3 linked regions of the Verrucomicrobium spinosum DSM 4136 = JCM 18804 genome follow. The protein of the gene in region 1 binds, or shares a complex with, the protein of each later gene. Links are inferred from orthologs where the notes say so. Each region holds a gene or a part of one and is shown on either strand. Other genes may lie near its edges. The genes, in order: VSP_RS26215, VSP_RS32105 and nuoB.

Region 1 (6,104 bases):
GTCTCTCGCCTGACCAGCAGGGGCGCGTGCGCCAGCAAGCCATGGGGCTGATGTGCCGGGATATGGCCCGCGGTCTGGGGCACATCCATCAGAACGGGGTGGGGCACCTTGACTTCAAGGGGGTGAACGTGTTTCTGGGGCGCGATGGTGTGGGCAAAGTGGGGGACCTGGGCACCGGGGTGAGGCTGCAGGAGGGCCGCTTTGAGGTGCCGACGAATTACCACTTCCCTGATGCCCCCTCGTATCTGCCTCCAGAGGTTCTGGAACTCATGCAACTTCCCCCGCACAAGTCCCTGCTGCGCGGTCTGATGGACAAGGAGTGGATCACCTCCATCGATCTTGAGGCTTATGAGGCGGCCTGTGGGCAACTGGGAAATCAGGCGCCAATCGAGGAGTTCCAACGCGTCAAGGGGACGCTTCTGGACATTCAACAACGAGCTGGACTGCAGGACTCCAACAAGGATGAACTGGTGGCCGCGTGGCGCGAGGCCACCCGCGGGCTGGACGCCCTCGCAAAGGGCCTTCAGAGGAGCGAAGGCGTGACTACGGGCCAGGTTCTGGATGTCACCAAAGTGGATGTCTGGGCGCTCGGCATCACGATGTGTGAGCTGGCCTACTCGGGTGAGCACGGCAGCGGCTCCCCGTTTGAAGGCAGCAACTCCGGGCGCACCACGACCAACATCGCTGAGTACGCCCAGGATGGCACCAAGACCTTTACGGAATATCGTCTCGAACGTTGGGCTAAGGATCATCCCGACACTCTGCCGCCCACGGATGAGCGTCTCGATGCTCTGCTCGACAAGCTGTTGCACCGTGATCCAGATCAGCGCATCAGCGTGGCGCAGGCGCTCGATGATCCCTACTTCAGCGAGCTGGCCCTCGACAACCCGCAGGTGCGGGAGTTTGTTAAAATACTGACCTCCTCTGGCAGCAGCCGTGTTGCCATTGAGGAGTCCGCCAAGCGGGTCGCCCAGCTCTGATTGTGACGCATGCCTCGTGGAGTTTTTGTGATTTCATGAAACCCGGCGCGGCCGCCGGGCCTGGGAAGATCGTGCCGGGATGTCATCGGGGACTCGAAAACAGTGAGCAGTTCGTCGAAATGCTGGGCCAGGGGATCAACGACGACCTTGGCCGGACTGGGAACTGTGCCGAGGGTTTGGGCGTGGCCCTGGTGGAGGCCTTCTTCCCCGGGCAGCAGTTCCAGCATCCCATTCCCAACGGGGCTTCATCTTCGAAGATCGATGGCGACATCTGAGAGGAGGTGACACAGGCGTCCCGCCTGTGCGTGTTACCGGCGTCCCGCCGGTTCAGCTGCGGTATCGGGTGCTTCATGGGAGGGCAGGGGAATCGCGGGTCCATCGGAGATCTCTCGCTTTCCGGCGTCCCTCCGGGACGGGCGCACGGCCATCTGCGCCGGTCCTCCATCGGTCGTGTGCACCATCTCGCCCCTCCGTTGCCTGAGCTGGTTAAGACAACCGGACTACCCCTGTGGCGACGCTGCGGGCGTAGTCCGACCCGCAGCGCGGGAGACACAAGACTTGAAGACACAAGACAGAAGACCTGAGGCGATGGGTGGCGAGGGGTAATAGTGAGGCAGGGGATCGAAGAGCGGCGGATTGCTCCACACCCTCCGGGAGTCCGCGCTCGCCCACTGCACCGGCGGGACGCCGGTACCACGCACCGACAGGAAGTCGGTGTCACTTGCTGCCAGTCCCAGAGGGATATCGGACGGAAGCCGGTGGTGACAACCACCGGACCTCGCCATCTCCTGGCCCTCGCGTCCCGGCGGGACGCCGGATCGTTGCCCCCTGACGCACATCCTGCCTCCCGGCGTCCGAGTCCCGGGCGAACCAAGAACCAAACCCACGCAAGCCCCCTGACTCCCTCTCATCCTCCCGCTTTCAGCACCTTGACCACTGACGCACTGCCTACTGCCAACTGGCTTCTGCCCATTGCCGCACTGGCTCAACACCCGACTTTGTGAAAAATTTCACAAATTCAGCTTGCTGGATCTTCCCTGAAACAAATAGTGGGGCGATACCACATTCCATGAGCAACACTGCCGTAACTGCCCCCGCTTCACCACCCGCCGTGGACTTGGTGAACGTGCAGGTTAATGGGGTCTGGCACAAGTTCCCCAAGGGGACGCGCATGATTGAAGCCTGCCGTCAGGTAGGGGCGCTGGTGCCGCACTACTGTTACCACCCCAAGCTCACGTCGCCCGGCAACTGCCGTATGTGCCTCGTGGAAATGGGGATGCCCCCGCGTCCCGCACCCGGGCAGGAGCCGGAGAAAGATGAATTTGGGATGGCCAAGATCGGCTGGATGCCGCGTCCGGTCATTGCCTGTGCGAACACCGTGGCCGAAGGGCAGGGGATCCGCACCGAGGGCAAGCTGAGCGAGGAGTGCCGCAAAGGGGTGATGGAGCTGCTGCTCATCAACCACCCGCTGGACTGCCCTATCTGCGACCAGGCTGGCGAGTGCCGCCTTCAGGAATTCAGCGTCGAGCACGGCAATGGCGAGAGCCACTTCCGTGAAGAGAAGGTCAAGAAGCCGAAAAACGTGGACATCGGGCCGCGCATCCGTCTGGACGACGAGCGCTGCATCATGTGCTCCCGTTGCATCCGTTTCACGGCGGAGATCGCCGATGATCCCGTGCTGGGCTTCACCGAGCGCGGGAGCTACACCACGCTCGCAGTGCACCCTGGCAAGCGCCTGGAGAACAACTACTCCCTCAACACCGTGGACATCTGCCCGGTGGGAGCGCTGACCTCCAATGACTTCCGGTTCCAGATGCGAGTCTGGTTCCTGAAGGAGACCAAGAGCCTCTGCACGAAGTGCGGCCGCGGTTGCAATATTGAGATCAGCAGCCGTCAGAACGAAGTTTACCGCCAGACGCCACGGGAGAATAACGACGTGAACTCCACGTGGATGTGTGACCAGGGCCGCCTGGACTTCCACTTTGTGAACAGTGACTACCGTCTGACGCAGCCGCTGGTCAAGAAGAGCAACGGCCACCATCCTACCACGTGGAAACTGGCCGTGAATCAGGTCGCCGAGGCACTCCGGAGCGTGAAAGCCACCGAGATTGCGGTGATTGCCTCCGGTCGCATGACCAATGAGGAGCTCTATCTCACCCACGCTCTCGTCAAATCGGTTGGCATCGAGAACTACGACGTTGTGCCCCGCACCGGCGGTGGAGACGACTACCTCCGCGCGGACGACCAGAACCCCAACAGCAACGGCGTACGCGCCATCTGGGGCACTGAACCGGGTGCGAAGCTCCCGCAGATTATCGCTGGCATCAACAGCGGGGCCATCAAGGTGGTGCTCGCCTTGGGTGAGAACCTCATCAAGGCTGGTCTGGAAAAGGCCGCTCTTGAAAAGCTGACTTTCCTGGCCTCCTCACACATCCTGGCCAACGCCACCGCTGAGCTCTCTCACGTGGTGCTTCCTGCGGCGAGCTATGCCGAGAAGCGTGGCAGCATGATCAACGTCACGGGCCGCCTTCAGCGTCTGAGCAAGGCCGTCAACTCGCCGGGCGAGGCCCGCGATGATTGGGAAATCCTGCGCGACATCATCCTCGCCTATGCTGGCTCCAACGGCATTCACAGCGTGGAAGACGTCTTCAAGCGTATGGCTGGCGACGTGGAAATTTTCAGTGGTCTGACGCTCGCCCGCATCGGCGAACTGGGTGTGCAGGTCATGGAAACGGGCGAAAAAGTGCCTCTGCTGGAGCGGGAACGCGAGCGCAAGGCCAAAGGCATCATCGTGGGATAAGTCATGGGAAGCTTTCTGGACAGCATCAATCTCGCCTTCATCATCGCTGCGGCGGTGAAGATCGTTTTCTTCAGCTTCATGGTCATCCTGCCCATGGTCGCCTACTCAGTTTATGCTGAGCGGCGCGTGAGTGCGATCATCCAGGACCGTGTGGGGCCAAACCGCACTGGCATCCCGCTCACCCTCTTCGGCGGGAAGAAGGACATCCCTCTGGCGGGCCTCATCCAGCCGCTGGCGGATGGTTTGAAATTCTTCCTCAAGGAGGACTTCACTCCCGCCCACGTCAAGAAATTCTACTACTGGCTGGCGCCCGCGCTGGTCATGGTGCCGGCCATGATGACCGCCGCCGTGGTGCCCTTCGGCAGTGAGCTGGACCTGAGCTGGCTGGCCAAGTTCGGCGTGGAAGGTGCCTGGCTGCAAAAGCCCATCAAGCTGGTCATTGCCGACCTCAATGTGGGCCCTCTCTACATCTTCGCCATCGCCTCCCTTGGGGTGTACGGCATCGTGCTCGCAGGCTGGTCCTCGAACTCGAAGTACCCCTTCCTCGGCGGCGTGCGCAGCACCTCCCAGATGATCTCGTATGAGATCGCGCTGGGCCTTTCCATCATCCCTGTGCTCATGATCTTCGGAGACCTGAACCTCTCCAAGATCGCCCAGTACCAGGACAAGAACGGCTGGCTCCTCCTCCCGCTCTGGGGTGAAGGGCTCACCTTCAAGCGCCTCGTCCTCTGGATCCCCGTTTTCATCTCCTTCATTATCTTCGTGGTCGCCATGTTCGCGGAGACCAACCGGGCACCGTTCGACCTTCCAGAGTGCGAAACGGAACTCGTGGCCGGTTATCACACGGAGTACAGCTCCATGAAGTTCGCCCTGTTCTTCATGGGCGAGTACGCGGCCATGATCATCGGGTCCGGTCTTGCGGTAACCCTTTTCCTCGGCGGCTGGAGCATCCCTTGGGGTTCCCAGATTGGTCTCGGTTATGTGGAAGGGGCCACGCCCATCTGGCTCGGCCTGCTGCACATCGGCTGCTTCCTGGCCAAGGTGGTCTGCTTCATCATCTTCTTCATCTGGGTGCGCTGGACCCTGCCCCGCTTCCGCTATGACCAGCTCATGAAGCTAGGCTGGCTGGTCATGTTTGAACTGGCGCTCGCCAACGTGATTCTCACTGCCGCGCTCATCGTGTGGCTCCCGAACTGATTTTTCTGACCTGATTCCCTCACGCCCTATGGCAACGGTTGTTGTACAACGCCCCAAACTCAAATGGCACGAGAAGTGGTTCATCTCCACGCTTGCCAAGGGCCTGCTCATCACGCTTGGCCACGCCATTGCCATTCTCAGGGGCAAGAAGAAGGTCACCATGCAGTATCCCGAGGAAAAGTGGGATGCGAACCTGCCTGACCACTACCGCGGAGCGCCCGCCCTCGTCACTGACGAACATGGCCGTGAACGCTGCGTGAGCTGCCAGCTCTGCGAGTTCATCTGCCCCCCGCGCGCCATCACCATCATCCCGGAGGAGATCCCCTCCACGGATCCTTGGGCCAAGGTCGAAAAGCGCCCGCGCCTCTTCAACATCGACATGATCCGTTGCATCTACTGCGGCATGTGTGAGGAAGTCTGCCCGGAGCAGGCCATCTTCCTGCGCAAGGACTACGCCATCACGGGCCTGAGCCGTGCGGAAATGGTCCACGACAAGAAGAAGCTCTATGAAATCGGCGGGGTGCGTGAAGGCCTCGTCAACAAGTGGAACGAGCTGAAGTAGTCCAGTCCCGCCCCTAATTTTTCTCCTGTCTCCCGACCGCATTCGCATCATTCCTGCTCGCATCTCATGCCCGCCGTTCTGTTTTACCTCTTCTCTGCGCTCACCCTGGTCTTTGGCCTGATGGTGGTGGTGTTGCGGAACCCGGTGGCGAGCGCCCTCTCCCTGGTCATGAGCTTCGCGGGTCTCGCGGCGTTGTTCATCAGCCTCGACGCTTATTTCATCGGTATCATCCAGATCCTGGTGTACGCCGGCGCGGTGATGGTGCTGTTCCTCTTCATCATCATGCTCCTGGACATCAAGGCGGAGGCGCTCAAAAAGGTGAACGCCTTCTCCGTGGTGGGCGGGGCGCTGCTGGCCATCGTCTTCATTGTGCAGCTTGGCATGATCTTGGGCGGCCTTGAGGCTGGCAAGAAGACCGTCGCCGATGTGCCGATTCACTTTGAGGCTGCGGCTGAGACCCAGAAGCTTCCGACCATCAAAGAAGACCTCGCCAAGAAGTCTCTGCCAGACACGAAGCTTGTCGGCATGGCCCTTTTCCACCGCTACCCCTTCCAGATCCAGTTGA
Region 2 (5,961 bases), 1.6 Mb from region 1 along the record:
GGCCCTGTTTGGCGGATGCGCAGCTTATTGGCTCCGGCATTTCCGCGAGCAGGCGCTTCGTGAGCGTCTGCTTCCCTGGCTCCTGCTAGGCACCTACTCCGTGGGCGCGGCCTTTCTCACCTCTCTTGGCCGTTCCTGGGCCACCACGACGGGAGACAATGCCGTGCATGCCCGGTATGTCATCCACGCCGTGCCGCTTACGGTGGCTTTAATTGTGCTCGTCTGGCTCATTGCCCGGCATCTGGGTCAGCATCAGCCAGGTCTCCGCCGATTCATTCTCCAGTCTCTCACAGCAGGTGCCTTTGCCCTGATTTTCATGCAGGCCATCTCGTGGTCCTTCGGCTGGCGCATGATGGCCGTGTGGGAATCCTCACGGCTCCGCGGCGCGGCCAACACCCTCTTCTACAAGCTCCCTCTTGCCGTGGAGGGGGATGTGGCGGGGAATCGCAACTTGGCGCGCAAGGCGGATGACCTGGGCCACCTCAGGCCCGCCATGCTCAAGAATTCCCGGTTGGACAACTTCAGCCTCACCCCCAAGCTGCTCAGCAGCAATACCGCAGAACTCTCTGCCTGCGTGGTGCAAACTAATGACGAGCAGGGAGTTTCCGGTGCGGTCTGGGGTTATGCCTGCCTGCCCAATCGCGAGAGGGTGGCAGATGCGGTGCTGCTGACCTATAAAGACCCCCACGATGGGCACTGGGAGATCTTCCACGTCACCCAAGTCACAGGTCTGCCCCTGTACTTCATGGAGGTGATGGCACGTGACCTCCAGTTCACCCATGTGCCCGAGGGTCATTTGCCGAATGAGGGGCTCGCCAAATTCACCGGCCGGTTCAGCTTTGAGCAGCTCCCTCCCGGGGTACACCGCGTCATGGCGTGGGCGCTGGACTACCGGGGCCTGCGCGTGTTCCCCATGAGGGGGTTCTTCCTCGTGGACACCCAGCGGGCCCGGGTGAAGCGCCTGGGCAACGACCCCAAGTCGGTGAACCTCGACTGGTTCATCGAGAAGGGGCTGGGCAATTCCAACTGGGAGACGCTGAAGTAAGGCGCCAGGAGGCCGACTGTCAGAGGTTCCTCAAAGCATCGCGGATGAGCTTGTCCGCGCTGACCACGCCACCTGCCTTCTTCACGAGATCCTGCACCGTCTTCTGCGCTTCGGTCTGCTTGAAGCCGAGGGCGATGAGCGCGAGCACCGCATCCGTCTGCGCAGCCTGGGTGGGGTCTGGCACCAGACTGTTGCCCGTGCTCCGGGCGGCCTGCCAGGTATCCACGATGCCCACCTTGTCCTTCAGTTCCAGCACGATCCTTTCCGCCGTTTTCTTGCCCACTCCGCTGATGCGGGAGAGCGCGGTCACGTCGTTGCGGATGACGTTGTCTTTAAAGTCGCCCACGGCCATGCCGCTGAGCACCGCCAGCGCCATCTTGGGGCCAATGCCGCTCACGCGATTGATCAGGAGGCGGAAGAGGTCCCGCTCCTCAGCGGTGGCGAAGCCAAACAGCGTGTGATCGCGCTCGGTGATGTTGAGGTGCGTCAGCAGCCTCACCTCCCCCTGCGTACCCGCCAGCCGGTCGTAGGTGGAGAGGGGCACCAGACAGAGATAGCCTACGCCGTTGACGTCCACCGTGAGCTGGTTGGGCAGGGCTTCGACCAAGTGGCCGCGGAGGTAGGCGATCATGGGGCCACATCCGTCTGACGACGCACTCGCGCAACAGGAAAGCGTGACGTCGTGCCTGGCCCCGGCATTTGCCAGTTGAAGAATGGCCCACCTCAGGGAACGTGGCGGCGTGAGACGCTTCCTTCTCCCTCTCCTCGGCACGGCAGCCACCTGCGCCGTCCTCGTGGCCCCGTTCTCCTCCGTGCTGGCCCAGTCTCCTGCCGGGGCCACCCCCAAGGCCGTGCCGATCCGGGTGGAGAACTACCTCCTGCTGCCAGAGCCCAAGGTGGTCCGCTCCTCCATCTCACTGACTCTGGCGAAGGCCCGGCTGACGGTGTTCACCCCAGTGAAGCTGGATCCCTCAACCTCGCGACTCGTGCCCTACACGGAGTCAGAATTCAACAAGCTGGGCATCAGCGCCGATAGCTTTCAACGGAAAGCGGCCGAGGCTGCCGACCGCCGGCTGGCGAGTCTTCAGCCGGAACTGATCAAAAACGAAGCCGGAAAGGTCATCTACGCCGTGTACCGGGGGGAAGACCACCTCTTCCCCTGCTTGCTGACGGCCCCTTCTCTGGGAAAGATCTTTGAGAAAGTCTTTGGCAAAGAGGTCTGGGTCGTGACGCCGGACCGCAATTCCCTCTATGTTTTCCCAGCCGGAGCGGAGGCTATTCAGGAATTCGCAGACGATCTTCAAGATCGATTCGACTCCTCTGCTTTCCCTGCCAGTGAGGAAATCTTTTCCCTCAAGGCCGAGAGTGCTGAGATGACGGTGGTGGGGAATTTCACGAGCCGCTGAGATTCGGCGGATACGGAGGAGCAGGAAAATTCTATCCTCAAAGGCAACTTTGGGCTGGAATTCGTGGATTTTTCCTGTGAAATCAAACAAAAACTCGCCAACGTGCTTGCGCGGTGCTATACTCCGGGTCTATGGCTACCGTAAGAAAAACACGTTTTTCACGTCGGGTTCCTGACCATGTCACTGATGAGTTGGTCAATGTTCTCTCGGATGGCAAGACTTATGAGTTCAACATTCTGTTCGGGCTCGTGTACGAGAACCTAAAGCTAAAAAACGCAGTTAGCGGGGGCGAAGAAATGCTACGGCTCCGTTCTTATGAAAAGCTTCAGAACCTTGTGGGCCGTGGCCTCGTGGAGAAGAAACTGAAGAGCTATCGTGGGCTTAAAGGTATTGAAATGGCATCCAGCGCTCATACGCTGGCCCGCGCAGAAGCCGCAGCTGCCGCTGCCGCTGCCGCCCGCTAATAGCGGCACCAGTCCGCGCTGTTCCCACAAATCCAACTTTCAAAAACCAAGCCGCCCTTTTCCAGGGCGGCTTTTTTGATGCCTCCTTGACGTTCCGGTCCTCCGCGCTACCCTACAGCACCGTTTTTAGCCCTTTGTTGCGGTCTTCCTTCCCCTCCTGTCATGCTTGAGAACTATCTCCCTGTGCTGATGCAAATGCTCATGGCCGCCGGCTTTGCCGGGGTGACGCTTCTGGCCAGCGTGCTTGCAGGGAAGTCAGCCAAGCGGAACAAGATGAAGGATTCCGCCTATGAGTGCGGCATGCTCCCTCTGGGCGAGGCTCAGCCCCGGTTCAGTGTGAAATTCTACATCGTGGCCATGCTCTTTGTGCTTTTCGACATTGAGGTGGTCTTCATGTACCCTTGGGCGGTCATTTTCAAAGACTACGTCGCCGTCTTCGGCGCGGCCATCTTCTGGTGGATGCTGTCATTCGTGGGCATCTTGCTGGTGGCGTTCCTGTACGCCTGGCGCAAGAAGGCTCTCGACTGGAGTTCCTAGTCTCGTTGGGAGGGGCGATAAGACCTCCACGTGAGTGCGGTGCGAGCACCGCGTGACGGACCAAGCGCGAATGGTGGAGTTATGATTTGCCAGGTCTCCCTCTTCACTCTGAAACCGGACGTCACGGCGGACCGGTTGGAGGAAATGATGTGGACCACCCGGGCCATCCTGCTCAAGATCCGGGAAGTGCTGCACCTGAATGTCGGCAAGCGCATCAAGATCTCCGACCCCTGGCACTGGTTCGTCAGCATTGAGGCCGAAAGCCTGGACAAGCTGGCCATCCTTCAGGACGACCCGCACTATTACAAGTTCCTCCTCGAAGTGGTGCACCGCTCGGTGGAGACCCAGCAGGTGATGGTGTTTGAGATGGAGCCCCGCAAAGACGTGAAGTATTCCTGAAGGGGGAGGGCGGAAATTCAGAGCCTCAGAAGGGCCGAAAGGCCGGCCAGATGTCAGTTTGGGCAACGCCCAAGGTTGTTGATAAACAATAGACATAGGGCTACAGGCGCGACTCATTCAGGGAAGATTGTCGTGGGCAGATTTGATGGCGTCGGGCCTGCAGACTCAACATCTCTTCGGCGATCATGTTGCCCGAGGCTGGCAAGATCCCGGGCCTCCGGCCCTCAATTTTCCACTTCGCACCGCTCGAAAAAAAAACCAAAGGTTGCGTAGATGCCTTGTTTGAACGCGCCTATCTGCTGCTGAGGTTGTCCATCCCAAGGGAATGCTCTTGACCTTTTTTGAAAATTGCGGGCACAATGAAGGTTGTTCCCCCTTTTCAATTATGAAAACGAACGCCCTGCTCGCTGCCCTTCTGGTGGCCACCACTGTCTGGCTTGGCCAGTCTATCGCCCGCGCGGCGGATGAACCCCTCCACGTGCTCTACCAGGATGGCCGCGCCGCCTTCTATGCTGGGCAGTTTGATATTGCACGGGAAAAACTGGCCAAAGTGCTGGCAGTGAACCCCAATCACACGCAGTCCCGCGCCATGATGGCCCAGATCGAGGAGAAACTGGGCAAGGACAACGTGATGCTCCGCAAAAGCTACGAAAAGATCATCATCGACAAAATTGAATTTGCCGATGTGGAGTTGAGCGAGGCCATTCTCGCGGTGCGCATGAAGGTCAAAGCCGTCACTCAGGACAAGGTGATCCCCAACATCATCCTGAAGACTCCTGAGATTGGCAAGAAGACGGTGAGCCTGAATCTGAGCAACATGCCGTTGAGCGAGGTGCTCAACTACCTCGCTCAGGTGGCGGGCGTGCGCATCAGCTACGACACCGCTGCCGTCCTCTTCACCAGTCCGGCGGGCTAGCCAGCGCTTCCTGTTGATGGTAGTGGGTGGGCATGCATGCACCAGTGGCACTGATTACAGGGGGCTTGGGCGATCTCGCTCAAGCCCTTCATGTTGAACTGACCGGGCAGGGATACGCCGTGCATGCCCCGGGACGGACGGAGATGGATGTGACGTCCTCGACCTCGGTGGAAGCATTTGTCAGCGGGCTGGAGGCGCTGGATCTCCTCGTCTGCAATGCAGGGGTCTGTCGCGATGCGAGCATGCTGAAGATGGAGGAGATGGATTTTGATCATGTTCTCGACACCTGCCTCAGCGGTGCCTTCCGGGCAGCGCGCGCGGCATTGAACCGCATGAGCGGCCAGCGCCGGGGCCATATCGTCTTTATCGGCTCTTTCTCCGGATGGCGGGGGCCGGTCGGCCAGGCCAACTATGCGGCGGCCAAGGCGGGGTTGATGGGATTGACGCAGAGCCTTGCCGCCGAGTATGGCGCGAGGAACATTCGGGTGAATTGTGTGCTCCCCGGGTTCATGGAAACCCGGATGACAGCCGGTCTTGGGGAGGACTTGAAGAGGAGCTTCCTGGCGGCGCACACCTTGGGCAGGTTCAACACCACGAAGGAAGTGAGTTGTTTCATCGCCCACCTCGACCGGTTCCTGCTGCACACCTCCGGACAAATCTTTAATCTGGACAGCCGGCTCAACCGGCCGGCGTGAGGTGAATGACCGTGTGGGGTGAGGTGAATGACCGTGTGGGGTGAGGTGGGCGTGGTGGGTGGCATGTGGCCTGACCGCGTTTTGACAAACGCAGCTACGACTGAGGTCTGGCGCAGGGCGCCAGCGGGCAGTTCGTAGCTGCACTTGTGAAAGTGCGGAGGGGTCGAGCGGCCATGTGAGGTCAGGTGGGCGTGGTGGGTGGCATGTGGCCCGACCCGTTTTGACAAACGCAGCTACGACTGAGGTCTGGCGCAGGGCGGCAGCGGGTAGGGGAGCGCCATCTACCGCCGCCACTGATAGTCCCACCTCTCCGACACGGGGCGGCCCTCATCCAGAAGGTCACAGGTCAATTCCACCAGATCGGTGCCTGGCGGGATCTCCACGTTCAGGCTCACGCGCCAGCCGTTGGTTTCAGGGTTTGACTGCACCTTGCTGCCCACCAGTTTTGCAGCGCCGCCGCGTACGTTCACTCCACATTGGGGAACCCACTCGCCGGCCT
Region 3 (6,049 bases), 5.0 Mb from region 1 along the record:
CTGCCGCAGTCTCCAATACAGGAGCGGTGGCTTCGGCTGGGGCCACGAGATCAAGCAGCTCTTTGGTGGAGACGCCGGGCTTGGTCTTGATCAGTTCCACCAGTTTGGCGATGCGATCGGAAAGCACTACGCTGGAATCCAGGGAGCGGGGGCGCACGCGGCTCACCCAGAGCTTGCCGCCGCGGCGTTTGAAGAGCTTCAGGCCATGGTGCTCAAAGCCGCTGCAAAGCTGCTGGGCCGTTGCCAGGAGATGCTTCCGGGCTTCGTCCACTGCGCGGCGCAGGTGATTGTAGAGTGCGGGGGCCAGCAGGCGCTTGGGAATGTTGCCGGACACTGTCGCTTCGCTCACTTCGCCCACCAGGGTGTCAGCATGCGCTTTGCGGAAGTGCGTCTCCATGTCGGCGCGGGACTTGAACCGCAGCGGCTCCGCTCCCTCTGCGACCTCGCCCTTCTGCCACACCCACTGGGTGCCGTGCTTCTGTGATTCCTTCCACTTCGCGACCGCCTCGGGCGTGTTGTCGGTACGAACCCGGCGCTTGTACTCCTCGAAGGGGAGATGATTGAACCGCTCGCGATGCAGGCGGTGGAGATTCGTCTGGTAGCTGTGGTGGCTGGGCGGGCCCAGAGGCTCACCACTCATGCCGCAAACCGCCACGCTGGCGAAGTTGCCCTTGGGCTCCTCCAGCTCAATCTGCTCTGAGACGTAGAATTCCTTGAGCGCTTCACTGTGGAGGAAGTGAGCCAGCGCATCTTCGCGGCTCAGCCAGAGCGAGCCATCCTGAGGGACGGTGTACAGTTTGCCGGGGGCGTCTGCTGCGAGGCTGAACTTCACATGGAAACGTTCGCCATTGGCGAGGACGAGGCGGGCTGCGTCGAAGACGCTGTAGGCCTTGCCAGCGGTGCGGATCATGGCGGCCATGGCTTCCGTGGCGCGTGCTTCTGGCTCCACTCCCACGGTCAGGCCGGGCACAGGACGCGGGGCTTGGTCAAAGCTGGGACGTCCACCACGGTCATCTTGACCATGCTGCCTGCCCCCGCGATCACGATCTCCGCGGAAGCCGCCACCACGACGGTCATCCCGACGATCGCCACCTGGGCCACTGCGTGGCTTGTCAAATGAGCGTCTGTCTCCGCCACTGGCACCAGGACCACCAGGGCCGCGGCGATCGCCGAAGCCGCCGCGGCTCATGCCGCCACGACCTCCGTCGCGTCCACGGTCTTTGAAGTCACGACGTTGGCGGGTGTCTTCCTCGGGGAAGTCGGCGCCGGTAGAGGGCTTGGATTTGCCGAAGTCCGCCACCCAGCTGGGCGCGAGGCGAAGACTGGAAAGATCGAGCGGCGGCGTTGTCTCTTGTGAATCAGACATTGGGAGCGGAGGCGTGAAGGACGTCCATTGTGACTGTTTAAGTGACGATGGCAATGGGATTGTGCACGGCTTGTCCTTCATCGCATGCCGCGCCTGTTGTGATCTTCCCCACAGTGATGAAAAAACAAGGCCGCGTCCGGGTGAGGACGCGGCCTTGCTCATACCAAATCAAGGGAGGGGCATGAGTGGGCCTTACAGGGCAGCCTGCACCAGCTTCTCAAGCTTCACGATGTCCTCAGCGAACTTGCGGATGCCCTCGGAGGTCTTCTCCGTGGCCATTGCATCTTCGTTGAAGAGCCAGCGGAAGCTCTTTTCATCGAGGTTCAGGCGCTCAATGGAAAGGGACTTGGCGTGCTCGGTGTTCAGCTTCGGTGAGATGGGCTCGCTGGCGGCCTGCAGTTCACCCAGCAGCGAGGGACTGATGGTGAGAAGGTCGCAGCCGCACAGTTCGGTGATTTCACCCTTGTTGCGGAAGCTGGCCCCCATCACTTCGGTCTTGTAGTCGAAGTGCTTGTAGTAGTTGTAGATCTGGGTCACGGACACCACGCCCGGATCTTCCGTTGGGCCGTAGTCCTTGCCGGTGCTCTTTTTGTGCCAGTCGAGGATGCGGCCTACGAAGGGGGAGATCAGCTTGATTCCGCCTTCAGCGCAGGCAACGGCCTGGGCGAGGCTGAAAAGGAGCGTCAGGTTGCAGTTGATGCCTTCCTTCTGAAGCACTTCGGCGGCCTTGATGCCCTCCCAGGTGGAGGCGATTTTGATCAGGATGCGCTCACGAGAGGCACCGGACTTCTCATAAAGGTCAATGATGTGGCGGGCCTTGTCGATCGTGCCCTGGGTGTCGAAGGAAAGGCGGGCGTCCACTTCAGTGGAGACGCGACCCGGCACGATCTTCAGAATTTCCTGGCCGAAGTTCACGAGGATGCTGTCAATGACGGACTCCACGAGGGCACCGCCGCTCAGGGTCGATCCTTTGTGATCGGTGACCGCCTTGTCCACCAGAGGCTTGTACTCGGCCTTCTGGGAGGCTGCGAGGATCAAGGAAGGATTCGTGGTGGCATCCTGGGGCTGATAGGCGCGCATCGCCTCAAAGTCGCCCGTGTCGGCCACGACCACGGTGTGTTTCTTCAGTTGGTCAAGTTGGTTCATGATGATTTAGAGGGGTGGTAGAATAAGGGGAATGCCGGGGGATGCAAGGGGGGAGTCTGGGGCAAAGAATTCATGATTGGGATGAATGACAACGGGGAGTGGATGCCGGAAAGGCGAGGCGCGTGCTTGTGAAAATTTTCACAAAGCGGTTGCCCGGTTGAACCGGGCGTTTAGGTTGGCCATTGTTCCACCCGGCCTTGCCATGACTGAAGCCACCAGCACCACTCCCTTTGCCTACGACTCCAAGATCGAGAGCAATGTGGTCATCACCCGGCTTGATGCCGCGATCAACTGGATGCGGAAGAACTCCCTCTGGCCCATGCCCATGGGTCTCGCCTGCTGCGCTATTGAGCTCATGGCGACCGCTTCCTCCCGGTATGACATCTCCCGCTTCGGGGCGGAGGTGTTCCGCTTCTCCCCTCGCCAGAGCGATGTGATGGTGGTCGCTGGGACCGTTACTTACAAGATGGCCCTCGCCGTGAAGCGCATCTGGGACCAGATGCCGGAGCCCAAGTGGTGCATCGCCATGGGTGCCTGCGCCAGCAGCGGCGGCATGTATCGCAGCTATGCGGTACTCCAGGGGATCGACCGCCTGATCCCGGTGGATGTCTATATTTCCGGTTGCCCGCCCCGGCCCGAGGCGCTTCTGGAAGGATTCTTCCGCCTCCAGCAGAAGATCGAGAAGGAGCATTCGCTTCTGGATCAGAAAAAGGAGCTCGTCGAACAGCTCTCCTAAGCCGTCTCCGCCTTTCCCCGCCGCCTTCCTGCCATGGATGTGTCCCAGATCGTCAAAGCCCTTGTGGAGAAGTTTGGCTCCCAAGTCACCGGAAACACCGAGTTTCGTGGAGAAACCTCCCTCACGGTCACCTTGGAGTCGCTCAAGCCCTTCCTGCGGTACTGCCGGGATGAGATGGGTTTCGACTATCTGATCGATGTCTCCAGCGTGGACCATTTCGAGACGGATCCCCGTTTTGAGATGGTGTATGAGCTTTACAGCCTGTCCCATCACCATCATCTGCGGGTGAAGTCCCTGCTGACCGAGGAGCAGGAAGCTCCCACGGTGAGCGATCTGTGGGCGACCGCGGAATGGCATGAGCGCGAGGTGTTTGACATGATGGGCATCCGTTTCGACGGCCATCCGGACCTGCGCCGCATTCTGATGTGGGAGGGGTACCCCTTCTACCCGCTCCGCAAGGAGTTCCCCCTGGCTGGCAAGCCCAGTGAAATGCCGGAGATTGCCTTCACCGGCATCGCACCGTTGGAGGGGGGGCCCTTCGTCACGGCTCCGAGCGATGCTGACACCATTGAGCGTGAGCCTCGCGCCAAGACGTTCGAAGACGCCTGATTCGTCGAGACTATTCCGGTTAGTGGAATCAACGGCAGCAGGGGCGTGGGCCCGGCAGGAAGTGTGACAGTCTTGCCACAATTGCCCATGACTTCGTTACTGGGCGAGAACCCCTTTTCTCTGAGATAGACAAAGCGGGGCAAATGCGTTTTGCTCTCCCTGCTCGGGCAGTTGGAGAAGTTTCCAGCTATGCCTTCATGCTCATCTTCCGTTGTTAACCTGTATGATGACCCGATTTATTGCCCCCGTGGTGCTTGGCGGCCTGGCCGTTTCAGCAGTCGTTTCCCAAGCTGCGCCGCCTCTGCTGCCGGCCCGCGCCACCTCGGCAGCGGCGAGTTCCGGTCCTGCGGAATGGCCCAGCTTCCGGGGCCCCAAGACAGATGGCACTGCTCCCGTGTTGCCAGTGGCGGATGCCAGCAAGGTCAAGCTCAACAAGCGCTGGAAGGTGGAGACGCCCAAAGGGTTCGGTTCCTTTGCTGTGGCAGGGGCGAAGGCCTACACCATCATCACCCGTGATGTGGAAGGCAACAACAGCGAGGTGTTGTTGGCTCTCGACGTCAAGTCCGGCAAGGAACTCTGGGCCCAGCCACTGACCATCGTCAAATATGACGGCGGCGGTGACTCCGGCACTCCCAGCAACAAGGGTGGCGATGGCCCGCGCTCCACGCCCATCGTGAATGACGGGAAGGTGTATGTCATCGATGCCAACCTGGGCGTGTACGCTTTTGACGCCACCACTGGCAAGGAAGTCTGGAAGCGTGACGTAATGAAGGACAACTCGGGGGTTCAGATCAAGTGGCAGAACGCGGCTTCCCCTGTAATTGACGGCGAAATCCTGCTGATGTGCGGCGGTGGTCCTGGGCAGGCCTTCCTGGGCCTGAACAAGAAAACTGGCGATATTGTGTGGAAGGGCGAGGACGATCGCATGACTCACGCCACTCCGGTAATCACCAATATCCTGGGCGTGCACCAGTGCATCTTCTTCACGCAGAAAGGTCTCGTGGCAGTGGATCCCCAGAAGGGCACGGTCCTCTGGCGTGGTGACTTTCCTTTCAAAGTGAGCACGGCCGCATCGCCGGTGGTGTATGAAGACGTGGTGTACTGCTCCGCTGGCTATGGTGTGGGTGCGGGTGCCTTCAAGATCTCCAAGTCAGGCTCCGGACTGGAGGCCGCCCCTCTTTGGCGGCGTGAGAATGAGTGCTTTAACCACTGGAGTACGCCGGTGGTGAAGGATGGCTATCTCTATGGCATGTTCAGCTTCAAGGAATATGGCAATGGTCCTGTGGCATGCGTGGATATTCGCACTGGCAAGGATGTCTGGAGCGAGGCGGGATTTGGCCCCGGGCAGGTGATTCTGAGCGGGGACACGGTGATCGCCCTCAGCGACAAGGGAGAAGTCGTTTTTATTAAGGCCGACCCGACCAAGTACAGCGAATTGAAACGTGAATCCATTGTCGAAGGCAAAGTGTGGAGCTACCCGGTTCTCGCCTACAACCATCTTTTCGCCCGTAGCACGGTGGAAGGTGGTTGCTGGGAGATCAAGTAACCCACTTGCGCGGTTGAGTGAAGGAGTTCACTCAACTTTGCTTTGAACTTTGGGGGCCCGGAAGTTGATTCCGGGCTCTTTGTTTTTGAATAGCTGCATCAATCCTGTCCTCCCTTCCCTTATGAAGTTTGTCGCCTCCTTATTTACCGTTCTCGGACTCGCACTGGCGGGTGGTCTCCGTGCCCAATCTCTGGAACTGAATCCAGATGGGGCGCGTATGGCGAGGTTCGACACCTGGTACGAACCCTCGGCTGATGTCGAAAAAGGCGGCGAAGTGGAGTTTTTCCAGATTCGGCTGGGGTCACCGCTCTATGCTCACCGGGCGGGAGAGTACATTTGGGGCATTCGGGCCAGCTATGAGTTCACGTCGCTGGATCTCTCCAATGATATGCTGGCAGAGAGTGCCTTCCATCGTATGGATATTGGTCCTGCTCTGGTTTATCTGCCGGAGGGCTCGCCTTGGCGAGCTTTTGCATTCGGTGGGGTGGGGCTCGCCACAGATTTCACGGAGGTGAACAGCGAGGACGTCATCTTTTCTCTGTTGGCGGCCGTGGGGTACAAGTTTTCTGATTCCTTCACCCTGCTGGCGGGGGGCTACTATTCCCAGGACTTTGGCGATGCCCAAATCTACCCTGGCCTCGGTTTC

The links.
Region 2: the proteins of VSP_RS26215 (region 1) and VSP_RS32105 are in contact, whole or in part, in a cryo-EM structure (PDB 6KHJ), measured with the Thermosynechococcus vestitus proteins. The link is inferred for Verrucomicrobium spinosum DSM 4136 = JCM 18804 from one-to-one orthologs. Residues at the interface, in WP_126985484.1 of Thermosynechococcus vestitus: Gln8, Lys26, Trp29, Leu30, Pro33, Met34, Met37, Leu38, Leu83, Ile84, Phe85, Lys86, Glu87, Asp88, Val89, Leu90, Pro91, Ala92, Thr100, Ala104, Val107, Ile108, Phe111, Leu112, Tyr114, Ile115, Ile125, Ser126, Leu128, Phe133; in WP_126986108.1 of Thermosynechococcus vestitus: Gly6, Tyr7, Glu8, Tyr9, Phe10, Gly12, Phe13, Leu14, Ile16, Cys17, Ser18, Pro21, Ala24, Leu25, Ala27, Ser28, Leu31, Arg32, Pro33, Ser35, Arg40, Leu41, Thr42, Thr43, Tyr44, Glu45, Ile51, Gly53, Ala54, Trp55.
Region 3: the proteins of VSP_RS26215 (region 1) and nuoB are in contact, whole or in part, in a crystal structure (PDB 6Y11), measured with the Thermus thermophilus proteins. The link is inferred for Verrucomicrobium spinosum DSM 4136 = JCM 18804 from one-to-one orthologs. Residues at the interface, in WP_096411122.1 of Thermus thermophilus: Arg36, Val44, Arg45, Met46, Gly47, Pro48, Asn49, Arg50, Val51, Leu57, Gln58, Ala61, Asp62, Ile64, Lys65, Ile67, Phe68, Lys69, Glu70, Ile72, Val74, Glu223, Ala224, Glu225, His233, Thr234, Glu235, Tyr236, Ser237, Trp241; in WP_096411117.1 of Thermus thermophilus: Arg16, Glu17, Gly18, Leu24, Leu27, Val28, Trp30, Gly31, Arg32, Asn34, Ser35, Trp37, Thr54, Asp55, Ala56, Asp59, Ala61, Arg62, Phe63, Gly64, Glu66, Val67, Phe68, Arg69, Ala70, Ser71, Arg73, Gln74, Ala75, Asp76.

Annotation. Positions count from the first base shown.
Region 1 is NZ_ABIZ01000001.1:6,412,026-6,418,129, reverse strand. The notes cover bases 2,933-5,880. They hold VSP_RS26215 (complex I subunit 1/NuoH family protein), read left to right. Parts: upstream 2,933-3,783; coding sequence 3,784-4,977; downstream 4,978-5,880. Other genes in these bases: VSP_RS26205 (NADH-quinone oxidoreductase subunit J family protein), read left to right, coding at 5,606-5,880; VSP_RS26210 (NuoI/complex I 23 kDa subunit family protein), read left to right, coding at 5,006-5,539; VSP_RS26220 (NADH-quinone oxidoreductase subunit G), read left to right, coding at 2,933-3,780. Also shown: VSP_RS26230 (protein kinase domain-containing protein), read left to right, coding at 1-980; VSP_RS26225 (hypothetical protein), read left to right, coding at 1,016-1,255; more of VSP_RS26220, read left to right, coding at 2,050-2,932; more of VSP_RS26205, read left to right, coding at 5,881-6,104. UniProt on the Escherichia coli protein: NDH-1 shuttles electrons from NADH, via FMN and iron-sulfur (Fe-S) centers, to quinones in the respiratory chain. The immediate electron acceptor for the enzyme in this species is believed to be ubiquinone.
Region 2 is NZ_ABIZ01000001.1:7,971,863-7,977,823, reverse strand. What follows is about bases 1,960-4,764. They hold VSP_RS32105 (NADH-quinone oxidoreductase subunit A), read left to right. Parts: upstream 1,960-3,077; coding sequence 3,078-3,452; downstream 3,453-4,764. Other genes in these bases: VSP_RS32095 (tetratricopeptide repeat protein), read left to right, coding at 4,237-4,764; VSP_RS32100 (Dabb family protein), read left to right, coding at 3,534-3,851; VSP_RS32110 (hypothetical protein), read left to right, coding at 2,583-2,915; VSP_RS32115 (hypothetical protein), read left to right, coding at 1,960-2,451. Also shown: VSP_RS32125 (DUF2339 domain-containing protein), read left to right, coding at 1-1,045; Holliday junction branch migration protein RuvA, read right to left, coding at 1,065-1,676; more of VSP_RS32115, read left to right, coding at 1,786-1,959; more of VSP_RS32095, read left to right, coding at 4,765-4,767; VSP_RS32090 (SDR family NAD(P)-dependent oxidoreductase), read left to right, coding at 4,812-5,462; VSP_RS38480 (glucan biosynthesis protein), read right to left, coding at 5,744-5,961. UniProt on the Escherichia coli protein: NDH-1 shuttles electrons from NADH, via FMN and iron-sulfur (Fe-S) centers, to quinones in the respiratory chain. The immediate electron acceptor for the enzyme in this species is believed to be ubiquinone.
Region 3 is NZ_ABIZ01000001.1:1,452,779-1,458,827, forward strand. What follows is about bases 1,589-4,481. They hold nuoB (NADH-quinone oxidoreductase subunit NuoB), read left to right. Parts: upstream 1,589-2,714; coding sequence 2,715-3,248; downstream 3,249-4,481. Other genes in these bases: tal (transaldolase), read right to left, coding at 1,589-2,512; VSP_RS05710 (NADH-quinone oxidoreductase subunit C), read left to right, coding at 3,282-3,857; VSP_RS05715 (outer membrane protein assembly factor BamB family protein), read left to right, coding at 4,081-4,481. Outside these bases: VSP_RS05695 (hypothetical protein), read right to left, coding at 1-1,366; more of tal, read right to left, coding at 1,559-1,588; more of VSP_RS05715, read left to right, coding at 4,482-5,403; VSP_RS05720 (DUF6268 family outer membrane beta-barrel protein), read left to right, coding at 5,525-6,049. UniProt on the Escherichia coli protein: NDH-1 shuttles electrons from NADH, via FMN and iron-sulfur (Fe-S) centers, to quinones in the respiratory chain. The immediate electron acceptor for the enzyme in this species is ubiquinone.